DNA from 4 places in the Actinopolymorpha sp. B17G11 genome. Region 3 is predicted to be linked to each of the others. Evidence: predicted binding sites of a transcription regulator. Region 3 holds the regulator's gene; each other region holds the start of a gene.
The links. The regulator LexA, encoded in region 3, represses DNA repair genes until DNA is damaged. The targets are predictions, from matches to a motif close to TCGAACANNTGTTCGA.
Positions count from the first base shown of each region.

Region 1: imuA' (DnaE2-dependent mutagenesis accessory factor ImuA') is a predicted target of LexA. The motif match lies at 3,153-3,168, and genes of this name have one in related genera.
Region 2: ruvC (crossover junction endodeoxyribonuclease RuvC) is a predicted target of LexA. The motif match lies at 1,925-1,940, and genes of this name have one in related genera.
Region 4: ABN028_RS17115 (beta-glucosidase) is a predicted target of LexA. The motif match lies at 3,406-3,421, and genes of this name have one in related genera.

Region 1 covers NZ_JBEFTW010000005.1:107,731-112,563, forward strand. The annotation lists gene ABN028_RS07720 (error-prone DNA polymerase) at 1-233, opposite strand, end outside; gene ABN028_RS07725 (DNA polymerase Y family protein) at 378-2,267, opposite strand; gene imuA' (DnaE2-dependent mutagenesis accessory factor ImuA') at 2,264-3,142, opposite strand; gene ABN028_RS07735 (ArsR/SmtB family transcription factor) at 3,406-3,792, shown strand; gene ABN028_RS07740 (SRPBCC domain-containing protein) at 3,789-4,238, shown strand; gene ABN028_RS07745 (YybH family protein) at 4,253-4,693, shown strand; gene ABN028_RS07750 (hypothetical protein) at 4,734-4,833, shown strand, end outside.
Region 2 covers NZ_JBEFTW010000021.1:95,960-100,792, reverse strand. The annotation lists gene ABN028_RS21160 (serine/threonine-protein kinase) at 97-1,791, shown strand; gene ruvC (crossover junction endodeoxyribonuclease RuvC) at 1,976-2,653, shown strand; gene ruvA (Holliday junction branch migration protein RuvA) at 2,650-3,288, shown strand; gene ruvB (Holliday junction branch migration DNA helicase RuvB) at 3,326-4,432, shown strand; gene yajC (preprotein translocase subunit YajC) at 4,538-4,833, shown strand, end outside.
Region 3 covers NZ_JBEFTW010000002.1:259,451-264,283, reverse strand. The annotation lists gene nrdR (transcriptional regulator NrdR) at 1-266, opposite strand, end outside; gene ABN028_RS03555 (LysM peptidoglycan-binding domain-containing protein) at 613-1,161, opposite strand; gene lexA (transcriptional repressor LexA) at 1,527-2,264, shown strand; gene ABN028_RS03545 (hypothetical protein) at 2,308-3,162, shown strand; gene ABN028_RS03540 (ATP-dependent DNA helicase) at 3,163-4,833, opposite strand, start outside.
Region 4 covers NZ_JBEFTW010000015.1:87,368-92,200, reverse strand. The annotation lists gene ABN028_RS17140 (GNAT family N-acetyltransferase) at 1-394, shown strand, start outside; gene ABN028_RS17135 (isochorismatase family protein) at 492-1,046, shown strand; partial or broken gene ABN028_RS35375 (mycothiol transferase) at 1,088-1,201, shown strand; gene ABN028_RS17130 (hypothetical protein) at 1,244-1,630, opposite strand; gene ABN028_RS17125 (HAD family hydrolase) at 1,677-2,426, opposite strand; gene ABN028_RS17120 (LuxR C-terminal-related transcriptional regulator) at 2,545-3,285, shown strand; gene ABN028_RS17115 (beta-glucosidase) at 3,531-4,833, shown strand, end outside.

The DNA of each region.
Region 1 (4,833 bases), on a different contig from region 3:
GCACCGTCGAGGAAGCTGAAGTTGGAATGACAGTGGAGTTCGGCGTACGGAACGACCGGGCCGTCGGGGCGTTGCGGACGGTCCTCGGGCGGCGGATCATACGGCGGACGTACGGAGGTCCACGCCGGGCTGTCGCCGCCGTCGGCGTGTGGTGGCGGACCACCGGGGCGTCGCCGGCCGGAGAGCTTGCGTTCGAGCTCTGACCACGGGACCTGCGGGTTGTCCCAGCCCATCAGTGCCGCCCTCGGATGGGTCGGCCGGTGAATCCGGGGGCGGCTTCATGATCATGCGTGAGAAACAGGGCTTCTTCACGCCGAAAAAGCCCTGAAAGTGACGCATGATCATGAGCGGCGCGCGAGGTGGAGAGAAGGAGGAGCTCAGTCATAGCAGGCCTCGATCCACCATCGGCCGGTTTCAGCGTCCTGCACGTGGGAGGCCGTGGTACCCCGAGCGCTCGTGCCCGCACTGGGGTTTCCGGTGCTGGGGTTTCCGGTGCTGGAGCGGGCGTCAGCGTCAGGGATGCTGCTGGCATTGTTCCCAGAGGAAGTGGTCCCGTCGGGAGAATGGCCGTTGAAGCCAGAGACGCTGCTGATGCTGTTGGCGAGGGGGTCGGCGGTGGACCTGGTGCCGGCTTCGTACCGGAGGACGAACGCCCGCCCGTCAGCGCATGCGACCTGGAATCGCGCGCAGCGGCTGGCCGCCACCGGATCCCACCAGCGCTCGTCGACCGGCCAGGGACCCGCCCAGCCCGTGATGACCGAGTTGTCAGAGCTGTCCCGCTCGAGCAGGCGGCAGTCCTCCGACAAGGCACCGCGTTCGCTGATCTCGACCAGGTGGCCGGTCGCACCGAGGACCCGCACGGGTTCGGGCGTGGCCAGGACCGTGGTCGGGGCAGGAGGCGGGAGATGCCCCGGCCACGGTTGCCCGGTCGGGCGGGCAGGTGCGATGTCGTCGCCCCACGGCACCAACGTCATGCGTTCGGCCGGTGCCCGCCCTCCTGACAGAACGACGGTCACCACCGCTTCGTGCCCGAGTTGGCTCTGCACCCGGGTGAAGGCGCGGTGGATGCGTTCGTCGGGTGCCTGGTCGCCCCACAGACCGTCCTGGTACGCCCCGGTTGGGGCCACGTCGTCGGGAATCAGCCGGACGCGTACGACACCGGAGGTCAGTTCCTCGGTTGGTCTGCCATCGCCCGAGCCGCCACCCGATCCGCTCGATCCATCCGATCCATCCGAGCCGGTTGCGCCGGTCGAGCCGCCACCCACCGATGTTCCGCCTACCGACGTCGCGGCCGAGGTGTCGGACGCACGAGTGCTGGTCCCTTGCAGTTGCCAGCGCACCCGGTCGACGACATCGGCCGCGCTGAACCACCGCGGATGCCGCCACTGCCGGCTGCGCGGTTCGTCGCGTTCGGTGTCGATCTCGACCCGGAGACAGGTGCAGACCAGATCGCGTTCGGCGAGCCCGGCGACCAGGCGTTCGGCGGTGCCGCGGATCGCGAACGCCACCTGGTCGACCCGCTCGACCGGCGGCTCGAACGCGGCGTCCGTCGCCAGCTCGGGCGGCGGCCGCCGCGTCGCCAGCGGTCGGTCGTCACGGCCGGCGGCGAGCCGGTGCGCGGCGACACCGTCGTTGCCGAACCGGGCCAGCACCTGTCGGGCGGGCAGCGCGGCGAACGCACCCAACGTACGAATACCCAACCGGCGCAGCAGGTCGACGAGCTCGGGCCGGTCGAGTGTGTCGACCGGGAGCGAGGCGAGGCAGCGGGCGGACTCCCCGGGCGGGAAGGCCAGCTCCCGTTCGCCGGAGCGTTCGGCCAGACGCGCCGCCTGCTCCGCCGCGAACGGCCCGTCCGCGATCCCGATCACGCAGCTGTGGCCGGCCTCCTCGAGGTGCGTACGCAGGATCTGCCCGAACGTATCGCCGTAGTAGCGGCTCGGCCCCTTGGCCGCGAGCGCGCACCGCCCCGGTCGGATGACCTCGACGCCAGGGGCGAGGGCCTCGATCGCGGCGACGACCGGTTCGAACTCCCGGGCGTCGACAGCCGGGTCGTACGCCAACGTCACCAGGTCAGGGCACCGCGCCTGCGCCTCGCGGACCCGCAGCCCGCGTCTCACGCCATGCGCGCGCGCGGCGTGCGAACAGGCGAAGATCTGCCCCTTGTCGAGGACCGCGAGGGGAGCGTCCGGTGGTTGCCCGGCGTCTCGCCCGGCAGCGGTCACCGGCCAGTCGGGGAACCAGACGACGATCGTGCGTACGGCGTTCATCCCGCGCGCTCCCACCGGCGGCCAGGGAGGCTGGTGCGACCGGGACGGTCAGCAAGGTCGGGAAGCTCAGCAAGCTCGGTGAGCGGAGCGAGGTCGGCGCGATCCGCCGGTCCGGCGACGCGGACGTCCCCGGCGCGGTCGGGCAGCCACAACCGGGTCGTACGACGTCGCCCGCCGGTGCCCCGCCCCGTCGCCTCGACGGTCACCTCGCGAGACGTCAGGTGCCCGTGCCCGGCGCCGAGGCCGTGCCAGGTGCTCGACGTGATCGCCATCCGCAGTTCGCATCCCGGCCAGTCCGGGCGTTGGACGAGAAGGACGGCGCCGCGTTCGCGTACTCGGGCGGCCAGCCGCTGCGTCTCCGCGTCGTAGGGGCGGGCAGGTGGGCGGACGACCACGAGGTCGAGGACGTCGACCAGGGTCGCGACAACGTTGAGCCACTGTCGTCCCGGCGCCGGGACCAGGATGACCCGGGTGAGGTCGATGCCCAGCCCGGCCGCGGCTTCCGCGCCGAAACCGGGCATCCCGACCATCCCGCACCAGGAGCCCGCCCGGGACGCTCCGGCCAGGAGCGCCATGGTGAGCATCGCCGAACGCTGGACCGAATAGCTCGCGCCCCGGCGAAGTCCCCGCTCTGGCAGCAGGTCGCCGAAGGCCGGGAGCGCGGGGAGGGTGGGCACCGCCCGGCCGGATCCCGTGGCAGTCGCCGGGCGGGCCGCGAGCTCGGCCCGCAGCTCCTCCACCACCGCCGCACGGTTGCGCCTCGCCCGACTGTGGTCCGCGATGCCGGGTTTCGATCCGGTGCGTTCGGCCACGGCAGGCTGGCTTGCCGACGTGCGTACGACGTCGAGGGTGCGTCCCTGCGCAGAACCAGCCACCACTCCATCATCGAACGTACGTTCGATGGTGTCAATCTCTACTGCGCCAAGCTTTCTGGCGTGACCCCACGTAGGAACCGCCAGCTCTACAACACGATCCGGCCACCCGGACCCTCGGCGACCTCACGCCACGGCAGGCCTACCTCGAGGGGGCGATGGCCGGACACCGATGCCCGCGACTGAAGTCCGTGCCCAGTCGAGCCGAAAGCAAAAGCTTAAGCGAAGACTTGACTTTCTGGAGGGTCACCCCTACGGTTAAGTGCATGCTTAACCATGAGTCGGCGGCCGCGGATCGGGTGTTCCACGCTCTCGCCGAGGCCAACCGCCGGGCGATCATCCAGCGCCTGACCCGCGGCCCGGCGACGGTGAGTGAGCTGGCGCGCCTCCTCGGCGTGACGGTCGCGGCCACGGTCCAGCACCTGCAGGTACTCCAGACGAGCGAGCTGGTCCGATCGGAGAAGGCCGGACGCGTCCGCACCTGCCAGATCGATCCATCAGGCCTGCGGCGCGCCGAGGAGTGGCTGCGCCTCCAGCGAACGACATGGGAGCACCGCCTCGATCGCCTCGGCGACGTCCTCGGCGAGAGCGCGGCCGACCACACCACGACCACCACACCCCCGGACGACCCCTCGAAGGAGCCCAGATCATGACCGAGCACTCGGTGAAACACAGCACGTTCACGCTGGAGCGGACCTACTCCGCCTCGCCCGCACAGGTCTTCGCGGCCTGGGCCGATCGCGACACGAAGGCGAAGTGGTTCGCTGCCGACGACGCCGACTACACCCTCGACTTCCGCGTCGGTGGCGCCGAGGCCGCCCACGGACGCACCGACGACGGCGCAGAGATCGTCGCCGAGTCGGTCTACCGCGACATCCTGACCGACGAGCGCATCGTCTACACCACCCTGCTGTACGGCCGCGGTGTGCTGGCGACCGTGTCGGTGACCACCGTGGAGTTCGTCTCCAACGGCACCGGCACGCACCTGGTGCTCACCGAACAGGACACCTTCCTCGACGACCAGGAACAGCCCGAGTGGCGCCAACAAGGCACCGGCGACTGGCTCGACGCACTCGGCCGCGAACTCGGCCAGTCCTGAAGGGAGTGTCCCCCATGCACAGAACGAACGACCCGAACGCCGAAGCCGAGATCCGCGAGCTGTTCGAGACCCGCACGCAGGCACTTGCCGGCAAGGACGCCACCACGCTGGCCGCCGCGAACGACGCCGATGTCGTGGTGTTCGATGCCGTCGCCCCCTTCGCCCATCGTGGCGCCGAGTCGACAGCGCGAAAGCGGGAGTGGCTCGCGGCGTACCGCACCGGCATCGGCCACGAGATCCGCGACCTGACGATCACGGCGAACGCCGACCTCGCCTTCTGCCACTTCCTGGTCCGGATCAGCGGCACGATGCTCGACGGCACCGAAGTCGGCATGTGGGTACGCGCGACCAGCTGTCTCCGCAAACTCGACGACGGCTGGAAGATCGTCCACGAGCACGCCTCAGTGCCCTTCGAGGGCGAGACCGGCAAAGCCGTACTGACCGGCGACCTGTGACCCGAGCGGGCCTGCACGCCGCGGCAGACATATCTCTCTCATGTTGAGTGACCGACCCAAGGTCTTCGGTAACCATGCGCGGCTGGCCCCGGGCTATCCGCTCGGCCGGATCGGTACTCGCACGGAACAGACACCTACCA
Region 2 (4,833 bases), on a different contig from region 3:
TCGCGTGGTTCGCCGGACTCGGGCATTGGCGACTCGCCATCAGCGTGGCGTGGCGTGCGCCGGACATAGCCGTCGCGGGCCGGTTACCGTGTTTGCGTGCAGCGGGACCTGACCGACGACGCGTCCACTGTCGAGTTCACGCGGCTCGACGGCTACCTGCTGCGTGAACGGATCGGCGAGGGCGGGATGGGCGTCGTCCATCGCGCCACCGACACCGACGGGCGGGTCGTCGCGATCAAGCTGCTCCGCCCGCACGTTGCCGGCGACAGCGAGTCGCGGGCGCGGTTCGCCCGCGAGGCGCAGGTGCTCGCACGCGTCCGGGGCCGCCACGTCGCCCAGGTCCTCGACGCCGACGTCGCGGCTGCCACGCCGTACCTCGTCACCGACTTCGTCGCCGGACCACCCCTGCACGAGGTGGTGGAGCGGGACGGACCGCTCGACGGAGCCGACCTCGCCGACCTCGCCGGTGACCTCGCCGACGCGCTCTGCTCGATCCACGGCGCCGATGTCGTCCACCGGGACCTCAAGCCCGGCAACGTCCTCCTCGATGACGGAATCGCTGTCGTCATCGACTTCGGCATCGCGCAGATCGCCGACGACACCCGCATGACCGTGCCTGGTCTGGTCTACGGAACCCCCGGCTATGTCGCGCCGGAGATCCTGCACGGTTCCGAGATCACGGCGGCCGCGGACATCCACTCCTGGGCCGCGACCGTTGCCTACGCCGCGACTGGACGCTCACCGTTCGGCAAGGGGCCACTGGAGGCTGTCGCCTATCGAGTCCTGCACGAAGGTCCGGACCTCGACGGCTGCCCAGACTGGCTGTTTCCGGTTCTCGAACTCTGTTTCGCCAAGGACCCTGCCGAGCGTCCCAGCGCACCGACACTCCTGCGCTGGCTCGAGACCGGCGAGCCGCCGCCGGACCGGACCGTCGCACTGTCGCAGGCACCGGCTTCAGGCATCCCCGACACGCACCTGGGCAACGGATCGACCACACCCATGGCCGGCGCCGCGTCCGAAGCCCCTCCGCTCGACACCTACACCGACGACAGGTACGCGCCCGCGGGCGATGACCACGCCGACGGATACGACGGGTACGACGACAGGTACGACCCCGGCGCCGACCCGGGAGAGCCGTACGCCGACGACGGCGAGGCCGCCGACACCGAGGAACGCACGCCCGAACCCTCCTGGCCGGTCTATCACGGGCCGGTCAGACCCCACCGGGTCGTGACCACGCTCGCGTTCGCCGTCCTCGCGGCCCTGGCCGCCGTCGTGCCGCTCATCGCGGCCGGAGCGTTGACCGGCTGGCTGGTGGTCAGCCGTACGGTCGACCGGTCGGCCCGCTTCCTCCGGCGGCGGCGATCGACCAGGGGGCGTCGCGGACTCGACCCCGTGGCGGTCGGCGCGGCACTGCCGTGGCACTTCGTGCGTTCGGTTCTGGTCACTGCGCTGACCCTGCCGATCGCCGTCACCGGTGCGGGCATCCTCGTCGGCGTCGTTGTCCTGTTCTTCTACGCGGGTGCGATCACGCCCCGCTGGGACCTGGTGGCCGGTGGCATCGGGCTCGTCGTCGCGGCGCTGGCCTGGTGGGGTGTCGAGGGTGAGGGCGTCCAGCATGGGAGCCAGCGGATCCTCTCCGCCGTACTCCGTCGCCGCTGGGTCTCCGTCGTGGCCGGGGCGGTGCTCGCGGTCGTGGCTCTGGTCCTCGCCACGGTTGCCAGTACCGAACTCATCCAGTGGTGGCCGTTGGAACAGGGGCCGCTGCCCCGGCTCGACTGGCCTGGCTGAGTCCGCCGGCGCCACCCGCCGATCCTGAGCCCGCCGGCGTCACCCGCGGATCCGGGGCCCGCCGGCGTCACCCGCGGATCCGGGGCCGGCCGGCGCGTCGCCACGTCCTCGTGGGCGCGGGCCCGATAGCCTCCCGAACAGACGTTCGGCGGCAGGTGAGGCGGAGGGTCCAGGACCAGTGCGCGTGCTCGGAATCGATCCCGGCCTCACCCGCTGCGGCCTCGGACTGGTGGAGAGCGAGCACCCACGCCGGCTGGGCCTGCTGGCGGTCGATGTCGTGCGGACCCATCCCGACCTCGACCTGGGCGGCCGGCTGCTCGAGGTCGAGCGCGTGGTCGCCAGCTGGCTCGACGAGCACACACCCGATGCCGTGGCGCTCGAACGGGTCTTCAGCCAGCACAACGTCCGCACGGTGATGGGCACTGCCCAGGTGAGTGGCGTCATCCTGACCGCGGCGGCGCGACGTGGCATCCCGGTTGCCCTCCACACGCCCAGCGAGGTGAAGGCGGCGGTCACCGGCAACGGCCGCGCCGGCAAGGAACAGGTGACCCACATGGTGACCCGGATCCTGTCCCTTCCCGCCAAGCCCCGCCCGGCCGACGCGGCCGATGCCCTGGCGCTCGCGATCTGCCACTTGTGGCGTGGCCCTGCCGCCGCCCGGATCGAGGCCGCCCGGCAGGCCGCGGCGGGGCGGAGCCAGAACCGCCGCGGCCCGGTCGGTCGTGGCCGCCCGCCGGTCGTCGCCGCGCGGGAGGCTGTCGGCGCCCGCTGGCACACTGCCGCTGCCGTGTCCACGAAGACCGTTCAGCCCACACAGTCCGCCGAAGGTGCCGGCGAGCCGCACCGGAAGGGTCCTCGATGATCGCATTCGTACGAGGCAAGGTCGCATCTGTCGGACTCGACTCCGCCGTCGTCGATGTCGGCGGCATCGGGATAGAGATCCGTGCGACACCGGGCACGCTGGCCGACCTGCGGGTGGACGCGACCGCGAGCGTCCCGACCAGTCTGGTCGTCCGGGAGGAGTCGCTCACGCTCTACGGCTTCGCCGACGACGACGAACGCATGGTCTTCGAGCTCCTGCAGACCGCCAGCGGTGTGGGACCAAGGCTCGCGCAGGCGATGCTCGCCGTGCACCGGCCCGACGACCTGCGTCGCGCGGTCGCCCGCGAGGATCTGGTGGCGCTGACCAAGGTTCCCGGGATCGGCAAGAAGGGTGCCCAGCGCATCGTGTTGGAGCTCAAGGACCGTCTCGGCGCACCCACTGCCGGTACGGGTGCCGCGGCGAACGGAACTCCCGTGCCGGCCGCCGCTGGCGGCACCGTCGCGTGGCGGGTCCAGGTCCGCGGTGCACTGCTCGGCCTTGGCTGGTCGACGCGGGAGGCAGAGACCGCACTCGACGCGGTGGAACCCCTGGCGCAGGAACAGGCCGAGACAGGCGCGGCGCCGGAGGTGGCGAGTCTGCTCCGCGCCGCCCTTCGTACGCTCTCCCGGGCATGACATGCCGTGGGAAAACCCTCTGCCGGGGAGCTGATCGATGACCTCGTACGCCGACAACGGCGATCACGTGGGCGGCGAGCGTCCAGGTGGGCGCTCCCTCGTCGAAGCGGAGGCCCGCGTCGACGAGACGACGGTCGAAGCCGCGCTCCGGCCGCGCACGCTCGAGGAGCTGATCGGGCAGTCCCGGGTCAAGGACCAGTTGGGACTGGTGTTGGAAGCCGCGCGGAGTCGCGGCCGGCCACCGGACCACGTGCTGCTCTCGGGCCCACCAGGGCTGGGGAAGACGACCTTGGCGATGATCATCGCGGCCGAGCTCAGCGCGCCGCTCCGGATCACCAGCGGGCCCGCGATCCAGCACGCTGGCGACCTCGCCGCCATCCTGTCCTCCCTCGCCGAGGGCGAGGTGCTGTTCCTCGACGAGATCCACCGGATGAGCCGTCCCGCCGAGGAGATGCTCTACATGGCGATGGAGGACTTCCGGGTCGACGTGGTGGTCGGCAAGGGACCTGGCGCGACCGCGATCCCGCTGGAGATCCCGCCGTTCACGCTGGTGGGTGCCACCACCCGGTCGGGTCTGCTACCCGGTCCACTGCGCGACCGGTTCGGCTTCACCGGGCACCTGGACTACTACGAAGTGGCCGAGCTGGAGGAGATCGTCACCAGGTCCGCGCAGCTGCTCGACGTCCCCGTCGCCGGCGACGGCGCGCACGAGATCGCCAGCCGGTCCCGGGGCACGCCCCGGATCGCCAACCGGCTGCTCCGCCGGGTCCGTGACTACGCCCAGGTCCGTGCGGACGGTGTCGTCCGCCACGACGTCGCCCGGACCGCCCTCACGCTGTACGAAGTGGACGAGGACGGGCTTGACCGGCTCGACCGGGCTGTCCTCGACGCCCTGTGCCGACGGTTCGGCGGCGGGCCGGTGGGCCTGTCGACCCTTGCGGTCGCGGTCGGTGAGGAGCGTGAGACGGTCGAGGAGGTCGCCGAGCCGTTCCTCGTCCGCAACGGCTATCTTGCCCGCACCCAACGCGGCCGGGTGGCAACTCCCGCGGCGTGGCGCCAGATCGGCCTCGCGGTGCCGGCCGACTCGGCGTTCGGGCAGACGCCGAGCCTGTTCGATGACGACCCGGGCGACGACTCGACATAGAGCCGCGTTCGGTCGTCTAGACTCCGCCGATGGCCGTGGGGCCACGGCCGTGGTCACACCCACGAGAGGTGCCCTGCGTGAGGGCGCCAGGGAAGGATCGACCTCATGCTCCTCAGTTCCGCCGCCGGCGGCGCCAACGTCTGGGCACTGCTGCTTCCGGTGTTGTTGCTGGTGTTGTTCTGGGTCGTCGCGATCAGGCCACAACGCAAGCGGCAGCGCGAGACCGCCGAGATGCAGCAGAAGGTCCAGCCCGGACAGCAGGTGATGACCGGCGCTGGGCTGCTCGCGACCGTCCACTCGGTCGAAGCCGACGCCGTGGTCCTCGAGATCGCACCCGGTGTCTACGCCCGTCACGTCCGGCAGGCGATCGTCCGGATCATGGATTCGCCCACCGACGGCGA
Region 3 (4,833 bases):
TCGACGCGCTGTGCGAGGAGCGCGAGGGCATCTTCGTCGACGGGCCGTCCCTTGCACGCCTTGCGCACACCGGCCGCGACCTTGTCCCGACTGAACGGCTCGGTCACTCCGCAGCGCTTCACCACGGCGAGGGTGACCTGTTCGACGGTCGTGAAGCGACGCTCGCACTCAGGGCACTGGCGACGGCGCCGGATCGCGGTGCCGTCGTCGGTCGTACGACTGTCGACGACGCGACTGTCGAGGTGTCGACAGAAAGGGCAGTGCATGACGCGCGCTCCTCGGGGTCCAGGCGGCGGTGATCAGATGATCGGGCCCTGCCGTCAAGATCTGCCCGACATGTCCTGGTTCGGGGCCCAGATCGCGCTTCTCCTGGGGATGAGACTGTGGATTCCCTGGGGAGAACCTGTGGGCTTCGAATCACAACCTGTGGACGACTTACAGCTCTGTAACTACCATATCTAGGGGTACCGTACGTCGGTCGCCAGACCCATGCAAGCTTCGACGCGCCGGCGACACTCCTCTCCCCGCGTCGCTGCAGGTCAGGTGGCGCAAGGCGGGACAGAACCCGCGATAGCCGGGCGTGTCGCCGGCCAGACCTTCGGGGCGGCGATGTCAGCCACCGGAACGAACTGGGACCACGAGTGACTGGCCCATCTCCAGGTCACCCGCACTCGTCAGGCCATTGAGCCGGGAGATCTCCTCGACCGTGGCCCGGATGTCGGCATCAGGATCCACTCGTGCGGCGATCTCCCACAGCGTCTGCCCTGGCGCCACCGTCACCGTCCTGGTCCGGACCGACTGACCACCGTCAGAGCCCGCGTCGGCGGCCGACGCGCCCTGCAACAGGACAACCGAGCCGAGGACGCCGAGCGCGAGGAAGACCAGCGTCATCACCAGAACGGTGACCCGGCCCCGCCGGGTCAGGGTGACCGGCGCCTGCACGGGCTCACCCGCCACCAGCCCTCGATGACACGCCCGCACCAACCGCGGCCGTGGACCGCGCCGGACTCGCGCCGGAGTGCGCTCGGCGGCGGCCCTGCGGGGGACCGCCTCGAGCCGTCCACTGTCCGACAGTGCCTCCGGGAGGTGGGGCGCGCCCGCCCGAGAGGTCCGCCGGGAACGGAACTCGTCGATGTGCACGACTGGCGCACTGCTGCTCATGTGCCGACCTCCTACGGCGAGAGAACGAACCTCGACCTTGCTCGACGTCGAACGACTGTTCGATCGAACGCCTGGACGATTTTCTACACCATCCCACCGACAGCCCGCCAGACCGCAGGGTCGAAAATAGGTTCGAGGCCACAGGTTCTCCCATAAGAGAGGACCAGCCCCGCCCACGTCGGCCAGGCAGACCCCCATCGGCCAGGTGGGCGCGACCGGCGTCCTGCACGGTCCGCGACACGCTCGCGACACGCCGTCGAACAGATGTTTGAAAGTGGATGACGGAGGCCCTACGCTCCTCGATGTGGGCACCCGGCGGGAACCCGGGAGCCCTTCCTGGAAACCCTCGGAAGGAGAACACCGCTATGCCCAAGCGGAAGAAGTCCGATCGCGACTCCTCCACCGCGGCCGTGCGCGAACTGCCCGACGGGCCGCCGGACGCCACCGGCCTCACGCCCAGGCAGCGCCGAATCCTGGAAGTCATCCGCGAGTCGGTCGAAAACCGGGGATATCCACCTGCCATGCGCGAGATCGGCGAGCTCGTCGGTCTGACCTCGTCCTCATCGGTCGCCCACCAGCTCCGCGTCCTCGAGACCAAGGGGTTCATCCGGCGCGACCCCAACCGACCCCGCGCGCTCGAGGTCTTGTTCCCCGACACGCACCGCCGGGCCGTCTCGAGTGCCCGGATGACGACGTACGACGAGACCGACAGCGGTGACGCTCATCCCACGCCGGCGTTCGTGCCCGTGGTAGGCCGGATCGCCGCCGGTGGACCGATCCTCGCCGAGCAGGCTGTCGAGGAGATCATGCCGCTCCCCCGTCAGCTGGTGGGCGAAGGTGAGCTGTTCCTGCTCAAGGTCAAGGGAGACTCGATGGTCGAGGCGGCCATCTGCGACGGCGACTGGGTGGTGGTTCGCCAGCAACCCACGGCCGAGCTGGGCGAGATCGTGTCGGCGATGATCGACGGTGAGGCCACCGTCAAGACCTACAGCCGGCGCGGCAAGCAGGTCTGGCTGCTGCCGCACAACCCGGCCTATGAGCCGATTCCTGGAGACGACGCCGTGATCCTCGGTAAGGTCGTCGCGGTCCTGCGGCGCGTCTGACCTGTCAGGGTGCCGCGCACACCACCTGACGACCGGGAGCAGCATGACAAACTCCACGACGGGGACCGACGCGACGTCAGGAGCTGACCACGCGCGGTCCGCTGTCCCGCACGATCCACCGCCGGCGAAGGACCCGTTGGCCCCGAACGACGGCAAGAGTCTGGTCGTGGAGGTCGAAGGGATGCGATGGGCACGCATCCCCCTCCAGACTGAACTCTTCGCCCGCGGCGACGACGTGCCGACCCGCGTGACGGCCTACGTCCGCGATGCCGCGCGCCATGTCGCGGAGAGTCCCCACTTCAGCGGGGTCTTCGAGGGACCGTGGTACGTCGTGGTGAGCGAGAAGATCGTGGCGATCTCGCAGGGACGGTCCTACTTCACCTGGGAGATCGACCCGGGACCCGCGGCCAGGGTCCTCTCCCGGCTGGTCCAGCGCACGCCGCACGGCATCGGACTCGGCAGCCCTTGGACGATGCAGCTGGCGATCAACGAGGCGGGCCTTCCCAGGATCCTGGCAGCGGCAGCAGCCAGTGTCGTCGGCAAGGCCGTCCGCCAGCGCGGATGGTTCTACGTCGTGGCCGGGCACCGGGTCAACGCGATCGACGGCCCGACGTCCTATTCGGCGTTCCCGTCCAATGTCTCGGCGAAGCTTCCGCCCAAGGACCCTGGCAAGGTGGCCACGGCCATCACCGACGCCGTGACTGCCCAGCTCCCCGAGGACATCGCCGGGACGCTGGCGGGCACCGTCGTCATCGACTCCAACGACCTCGGCCGTGACGTATTGGGACACGACACCGATCGCCGCCCCGGCTTCTTCTGCGAACTGTTCCGGGACAACCCGTTCGGTCAGGGCCGCCAACAGACCCCGATCGCGATCTGCGTACGCATGCCGGACTGATCAGGCGTCGCGGGCGGCGCGCAAACGCTGCAGCGCTCCGACGGCGACGTCGCGGTCGGGCGTGAACCACATCGGTGGCAGTGACGCCCGCAGGAAGCCGCCGTAGCGGGCCGTGACCAGCCGGGGATCGAGCACGGCGACCACCCCGCGGTCGGACGAACGCCGGATCAGCCGGCCGACGCCTTGGGCGAGCAGCAGTGCGGCATGGGTCGCCGCCACCGCCATGAAGCCGTTGCCGCCGGCCTCGTCGACGGCGCGCTGCCTGGCCGAGGCGAGCGGGTCGTCGGGACGCGGGAACGGAATGCGGTCGATGACCACGAGCTGGCAGGTGTCGCCCGGCACGTCCAGTCCCTGCCAGAGCGACAAGGTGCCGAACAACGACGTCCGCGGCTCGTCCACGAACCGGCGATGCAGCTCCGCCAGCTGCCCCTCGCCCTGGCAGAGCACCTCGAGGCCGAGGCGTTCCCGAACCGCTGCCGCGGCGTCCTGCGCGGCGCGGCGGGACGAGAAGAGGCCGAGTGTCCCGCCGCCCGAGGCCTCCATGAGCTGTGCCAGCTCCTGCAACGTGCGCTCCGAGATGCCACCACGCCCCGGCGGCGGCAATCGTCGAGCGACATAGAGGATCGCCTGCCGGCCGTAGTCGAACGGCGAACCGACATCGAGCGCACGCCACGGCAAGGGTTCCACGACGTCCGTGCCCGCCGCCGCGGCCGGGTCGGTGGAAGCGCCGCCGGGTTCTGCGTTCTCACCGCCTGTGTGACGGCCAGCCGCACGTCCTGACCGGTCTCCGTCTGGGCGGTCACCTTCTGGGCGGTCACCTTCTGGGCGGTCACCTTCTGGGCGGTCACCTTCTGGGCGGTCACCTTCTGGGCGTTCACCATCCGGCCCGTCACCTGTTGGCTGGTCGCCTACCGGTTCGTGGCCTTCCGGCGGATCAGGGAGGCGGTCGACCGGTCGCAGGCCCACCGACCGAGCCGCCGCGTCGAAGTCGCCGCCCAGCTTCAACGTCGCCGAGGTGAGGATGCACGTCCGCTCGGCCATCAGGTGCACCCGCAGCAGGCCCGACACGGACAGCGGCGCCACACACAGTTCAGGCCCTCCACGTTCGCGTTCGGCCACCCACACGACGTCGTGGGGCGACATCGCCGCGATCCGATCGGCGATGTCACGGACCTGTTCGACGTAGGCCCGCGCCTGGCGGCGTCCCGACTCCTTCTCGGCATCGCCCCCCGGGTCCTTCTTCTCCCCAGGGAACGCCGACCAGGCCGCACGTGCACTGTCACGGACAAGCGCGACCGCCGCGGCGAGCTCGCCACCCAGGGACTCCACCCGACCGAGCGCCGCAGAGGCGAGGGCGGTGCGCAGGGTCTCGCCCGCGTCCTCCAACGGGTCGGCTTCGCCGCCGTCGTCGCAGAAGGACCGGGCCCGGCGCGCCGCGCGCTGCACCATGCCGGGCGCCAGCTCCGCCGACGCCGTGCTCGTGACCCTGGCGGCCAGCTCGTGCGCCTCGTCGACGATCGCGACGTCGTAGTCGGGCAACACGGGGACGTTCTCCAGGGCGTCGATCGCCAGCAGTGCGTGGTTGGTGACGATCACGTCGGCGGCCAGCGCACGCTCCCGGGCTCGCTCGGCGAAGCACTCGTCGCCATAGGGGCAGCGCTGTGCGCCCAG
Region 4 (4,833 bases), on a different contig from region 3:
AGCCCATGCCGCGCTGGTATTCGATGCCGAAGGCGTTGCCCAAGGTTGGGCGCGTTACGGCAGCCTCGAAGAGCTGCCGGGAATCAGTCACCGGCGCGCGTATGAGCAGGATCCACCACCGCGGCCAGACTGGCGCATCAGCTGTTTCTACGTCGACAAGCGTCACCGCCAGCAGGGCGTCGCCCGGGCCGCCCTCGAAGGGGCGCTCGACCAGATCGCGCGGGCAGGCGGAGGGCTCGTCGAGGCGATCCCTGAGGTGACCACCGGGCGCACGGCGCATGGCCGGTTCCTGTTCAACGCGACGGTCGAGCTGTTCGAGCAGAACGGATTCCAGCGCGTACGCCAGGTCGGCAAGCACGCATGGATCGTCACCCGCGTCCTCGACCCCGCCTGACCTCCGTCGAGGTCACACCAGGCCCCGGCCCGAGCATCCGGATCCGCCCACAGTTATCCATCTGGCCAGAGCCCGTTCGACGAGCAAGGAGATCGCTATGACCACCCTGTCAGATCGACCCAACACCGCTTTGATGGTGATCGACGTCCAGAACGGCGTGGTGGCCGATGCGTACGAGCGCGACAGCGTCGTCGCCAACATCGGCACACTCGTCGACCGGGCTCGCGAAGAGGGCGTCGCCATCGTGTGGGTTCAGCACTCCTCCGAGCAGATGACAACAGGGAGTGAATCCTGGGCCTACGTCGCGGAACTGAGACGTCAGGAGTCAGAACCGTTGGTGCACAAGACATTCGCCGATTCCTTCGAAGACACCGACCTCGAGGACGTACTGGCCAAGGCTGGTGTCGGACGCCTGGTCGTGACAGGAGCGCAGACGGACGAGTGCATCCGGTCTACGATCCACGGCGCCTTTGTACGTGGCTACGACGTGACTCTCGTCGGCGACGCGCACACAACGGAGGATCTGAGCCCGTGGGGTGCTCCACCGCCGGACAAGGTCATCTCGCATACGAACCTCTATTGGCAGAACCACTCGGCGCCCGGCCGCACTGCCGGAGTCACGGAAACAAAGGACGTGACGTTCAGCGGCTGAAGGGCCGGCATCGGAGCGAGCCGACTGTCAAACGAACCGGCATGCTGCGCCGACGGCATCCACCGTCGAAGACGACCCTGGCCGGCTTGATCAAGCACATGGCCTCAGTCGAGGAGTGCTGGACCGCGGACGCTCAAGGTCGTAAACCCGACCTGCCGTGGGATCCGGCCGAAGCCGAGGAGGACTGGGACTGGAACTCAGCGGTCACCTTCGCGACCAGCCTGTCCGTGACCAAGCCCTTCACCGGACGCGTCGTCGTCTTCGGTTCGGCATCCGGAGAGGCCAGCCTCACGACCCACGACCTGGTCTTCGCCCACCAGGTACAGGTCAAGGGACCGCACATAGGCGCATTGGCGACCGCGGCGCCTTCCATCTACCGACGTCTGCTCGATGAGATCGAAACGCTCATTGAGCAAGGCGTGTATATCCCCGGCACTCCACACATTCATCCCCTCAGCGACGGCCCGGCCGTGCTCCAAGAACTTGAAGCGGGCGTGACGCACGGCAAGCATGCCCTCGACCCAACGCGATGGGGTGAGCATTGTGAGCCATCGCAACGCTCCGCTGTCGGAACGCTTGGACACTGCCACCCTCGTTCACCCGAACGCTGGCTCGTCGACGGGCGACAGCTCAGAACCCGCGCCGGGACGACGAATCAACGCCGCGGAGCAGCTCGACCAGCGGCATGTCGGCCATGGAGGTCAGCACCATGTCGGCGTCGTGGAGGGGGAGCTGCCTTGTCATCGCGTTGGGGACGACGACGCAGGACAGTCCGGCCGCCCTCGCCGCCGCCAGTCCGTTGGGGGAGTCTTCCAGGGCGATCGCCCGCTCCGGCGCGACGCCGAGTGCCTCGACGGCGACCTGGTAGAGCGCCGGGTCCGGCTTGGTCCTGCGTACGTCCTCGGACGTCTTGACGGTGTCGAAGTGCTCGGTCAGGCCGAGCCGGCGCAGGTGCCCGTCGACCCAGCTCAGCGGGGAGCTGGACGCCAACCCGATCTTGAGGCCGTGTTCTCGCGCGTCCCGGAGATACGCCTCCACGCCGGGCAGGATCGGGTTGGCCGCGATCAGCTCGTGGACGCGGGCCCGCTTGGCGGTACGGATGGCTGTCCGGTCGACGCTTCGGCCGCTCAGGTCGGCGAGATGGGCGTACGGATCCCAGCCGTGATCGGAGCTGCCGATGCACTGCGCCCAGATCTCGATCTCCAGTACGGCGTCATGGGCGGCGAAGATCTCCTGCCACGCCTGGAACTCCGGTACCTCGGTGTCGAGGATGAGCCCGTCGAAGTCGAACACCAGGGCCTCGAAAACCGGGGCCTCGAACGCCGGCATGGGTCGCGGTTCAGCCGGGCCGTCACCGTCCTGCACCTCAGATCTCTCCACGACGACCATTCTGGGTTGTCGTAGGTCCGACGTGGTCGACGACCCGCGGAGGCGCCCTCGGATGCCCCGGGCGTCGAGGGGGAGGTAATTGCCCGGGCGGGCCACCTAGGCTCCGGGCATGGCAGCGCGCGACAACCGTCGGGAGCCCCGGCCACGTGGCCGCCCGCCGCACCCTGACGTGCTGACGCCCACCGAGTGGGCGGTCCTGCTGAAGGTCCGGGAAGGGCTAGGTAACGCCGAGATCGCCCAGATCCGCGGATGTCGCGTCGACACCGTGAAGTACCACGTCGCGAACATCGTCGGGAAGCTGCAGCTCACCGACCGGGCAGCCCTGCAGCGCTGGTCCGGCCGACCACTCGGGGACGAGCCAGGGCCCGGGATCGACCTCGCCCGGGCCGAGAGGAGACAGAAGATGGCCACCACGACCGCACCAGGCACGCTCACCGGGATCGCACCGATGTTCCTCGTCGACGACGTGGCGAGGACCGCCGAGTGGTACCGCGACCACCTGGGTTTCGACATCGGCGACTACCTCCGCGAGGACCACGCGCATGGCCGAATGCACGAGAGCCTCGGTGAGCCCGTCTTCGCGATCCTGCACCGCGACGGCCAGCGGGTGATGCTGGGGCGGACGACGGAGCGCGGCAGGGGCGTGCACTCCAACCAGGACTTCAAGAAGATGTCCTGCGACGCGTACTTCTGGGTCGAGGACGTCGAGGCGTTGTACGCCTATGCGAAGGCGGCCCGCGTGACCTTCCTGCAGGACCTGCACGACCGGTACTACGGCCTGCGCGAGTTCCAGCTCAGGGACTGCGACGGTCGGGTTCTCACCTTCGGCGGAGACCTGCCTGGCAGCTGAGCAGTCCCTGACGTGGACGGAGCTGGGTTCCTCCTGTTTGGGAGAAACACCTGGAAGCGCGGTCGTCGTCCGGCTGACATTCAGAACGTTGGCCTCGGGACGGCATCGGATCAGGCATTGGCGACAACCCGTTCGAACCCGTCGATCCCTTACCCGGTTGGACTGTCCTACGTCCGGCGCCCCTGGTGACGTGACCCCAGGGCCGGCCATACTCGAAGGCCCGCGTCCCAGAAGGAGTCCACGTCATGCAGATCGAGGCCATGGAGATCGAGTCCGCCGTTGACAAGGCGCTCGCGCGCCTGGACCTCGCGACGAAGGCGAGCCTGCTTGCCGGCAAGGACGTCTGGTCGCTCCCGGCTGTGCCCGAGATCGGGTTGAAGTCGCTGGTGATGTCCGACGGGCCGATCGGCGTACGCGGAACCCGGTGGACGCCCGACGACCCGTCGATCGCGCTGCCCAGCCCCACCGCGCTCGCGGCGACCTGGGATCCGGAGCTGGCCCGGCGTGTCGGGCGGCTGCTCGCCCAGGAGGCGCGCCGCAAGGGCGTGCACCTGCTGCTGGCGCCGACGGTCAACCTGCACCGGAGCCCGCGCGGTGGACGGCATTTCGAGGCGTACTCCGAGGATCCGTTCCTCACCGGCCGGATCGGGGTGGGCTACGTCGCGGGTGTGCAGGACGGCGGCGTCGGTGTGACCGTCAAGCACTATGTGGCGAACGACTCCGAGACCGACCGGTTCACCGTCGACGTGCGCGCGTCGGACCGGGCGCTGCGCGAGCTCTACCTCGCGCCGTTCGAGGCGATCGTGCGCGAGGCCGGCGCCTGGGGTGTGATGACGGCATACAACAAGGTCGACGGCACGACGATGACCGAGCACGACGGGCTGGTGAACGGCGTGCTGAAGGGCGAATGGGGCTTCGACGGGGTGAATGTCTCCGACTGGACCGCGGCCCGCGACACCGTGGGTGCGGCGCTCGGTGGTTTGGACGTCGCGATGCCCGGGCCGCGGACCGTCTTCGGCGAGGCACTGGCGCGCGCCGTCGAGGAGGGCAGGGTGCCCCTGACCGTCGTCGACGAGGCCTGCCGCCGGGTGCTGCGGCTGGCGGCGCGGGTGGGTCTGCTCGCGGGCGCGGGACCTGTCGTGGCGCCCGAAGCGCTCCCGGAACCGGTCGACGGCGAGGGCCTCGCGCGTGAGGCGGCGAGCCGGTCGTTCGTCCTGCTCCGTAACGACGGCCTGCTCCCGCTGGACCCGGGCCGGCTCACGCGAGTGGCGGTCATCGGTGCGGCCGCGGCCGAGGCGCGCGTCCTCGGCGGTGGTTCGGCACAGGTGTTCCCGGAGCGGGTCGTCTCGCCGCTCGACGGTCTCCGGGCGGTCCTGCCCGAGGTGACGTACGCCGTCGGCGCGGATCCGCGGACCAAGCTCGCTCCCGCGGCCGGCGACTTCGGGCTGCACGCGGTGTTCCGGGCCGCCGACGGCACGGTCCTCGGTACGCAACCGCTCCAGGACGGCTCTGCCCGCTGGCTGGGCGACCTGCCGGACGGAGTAGACC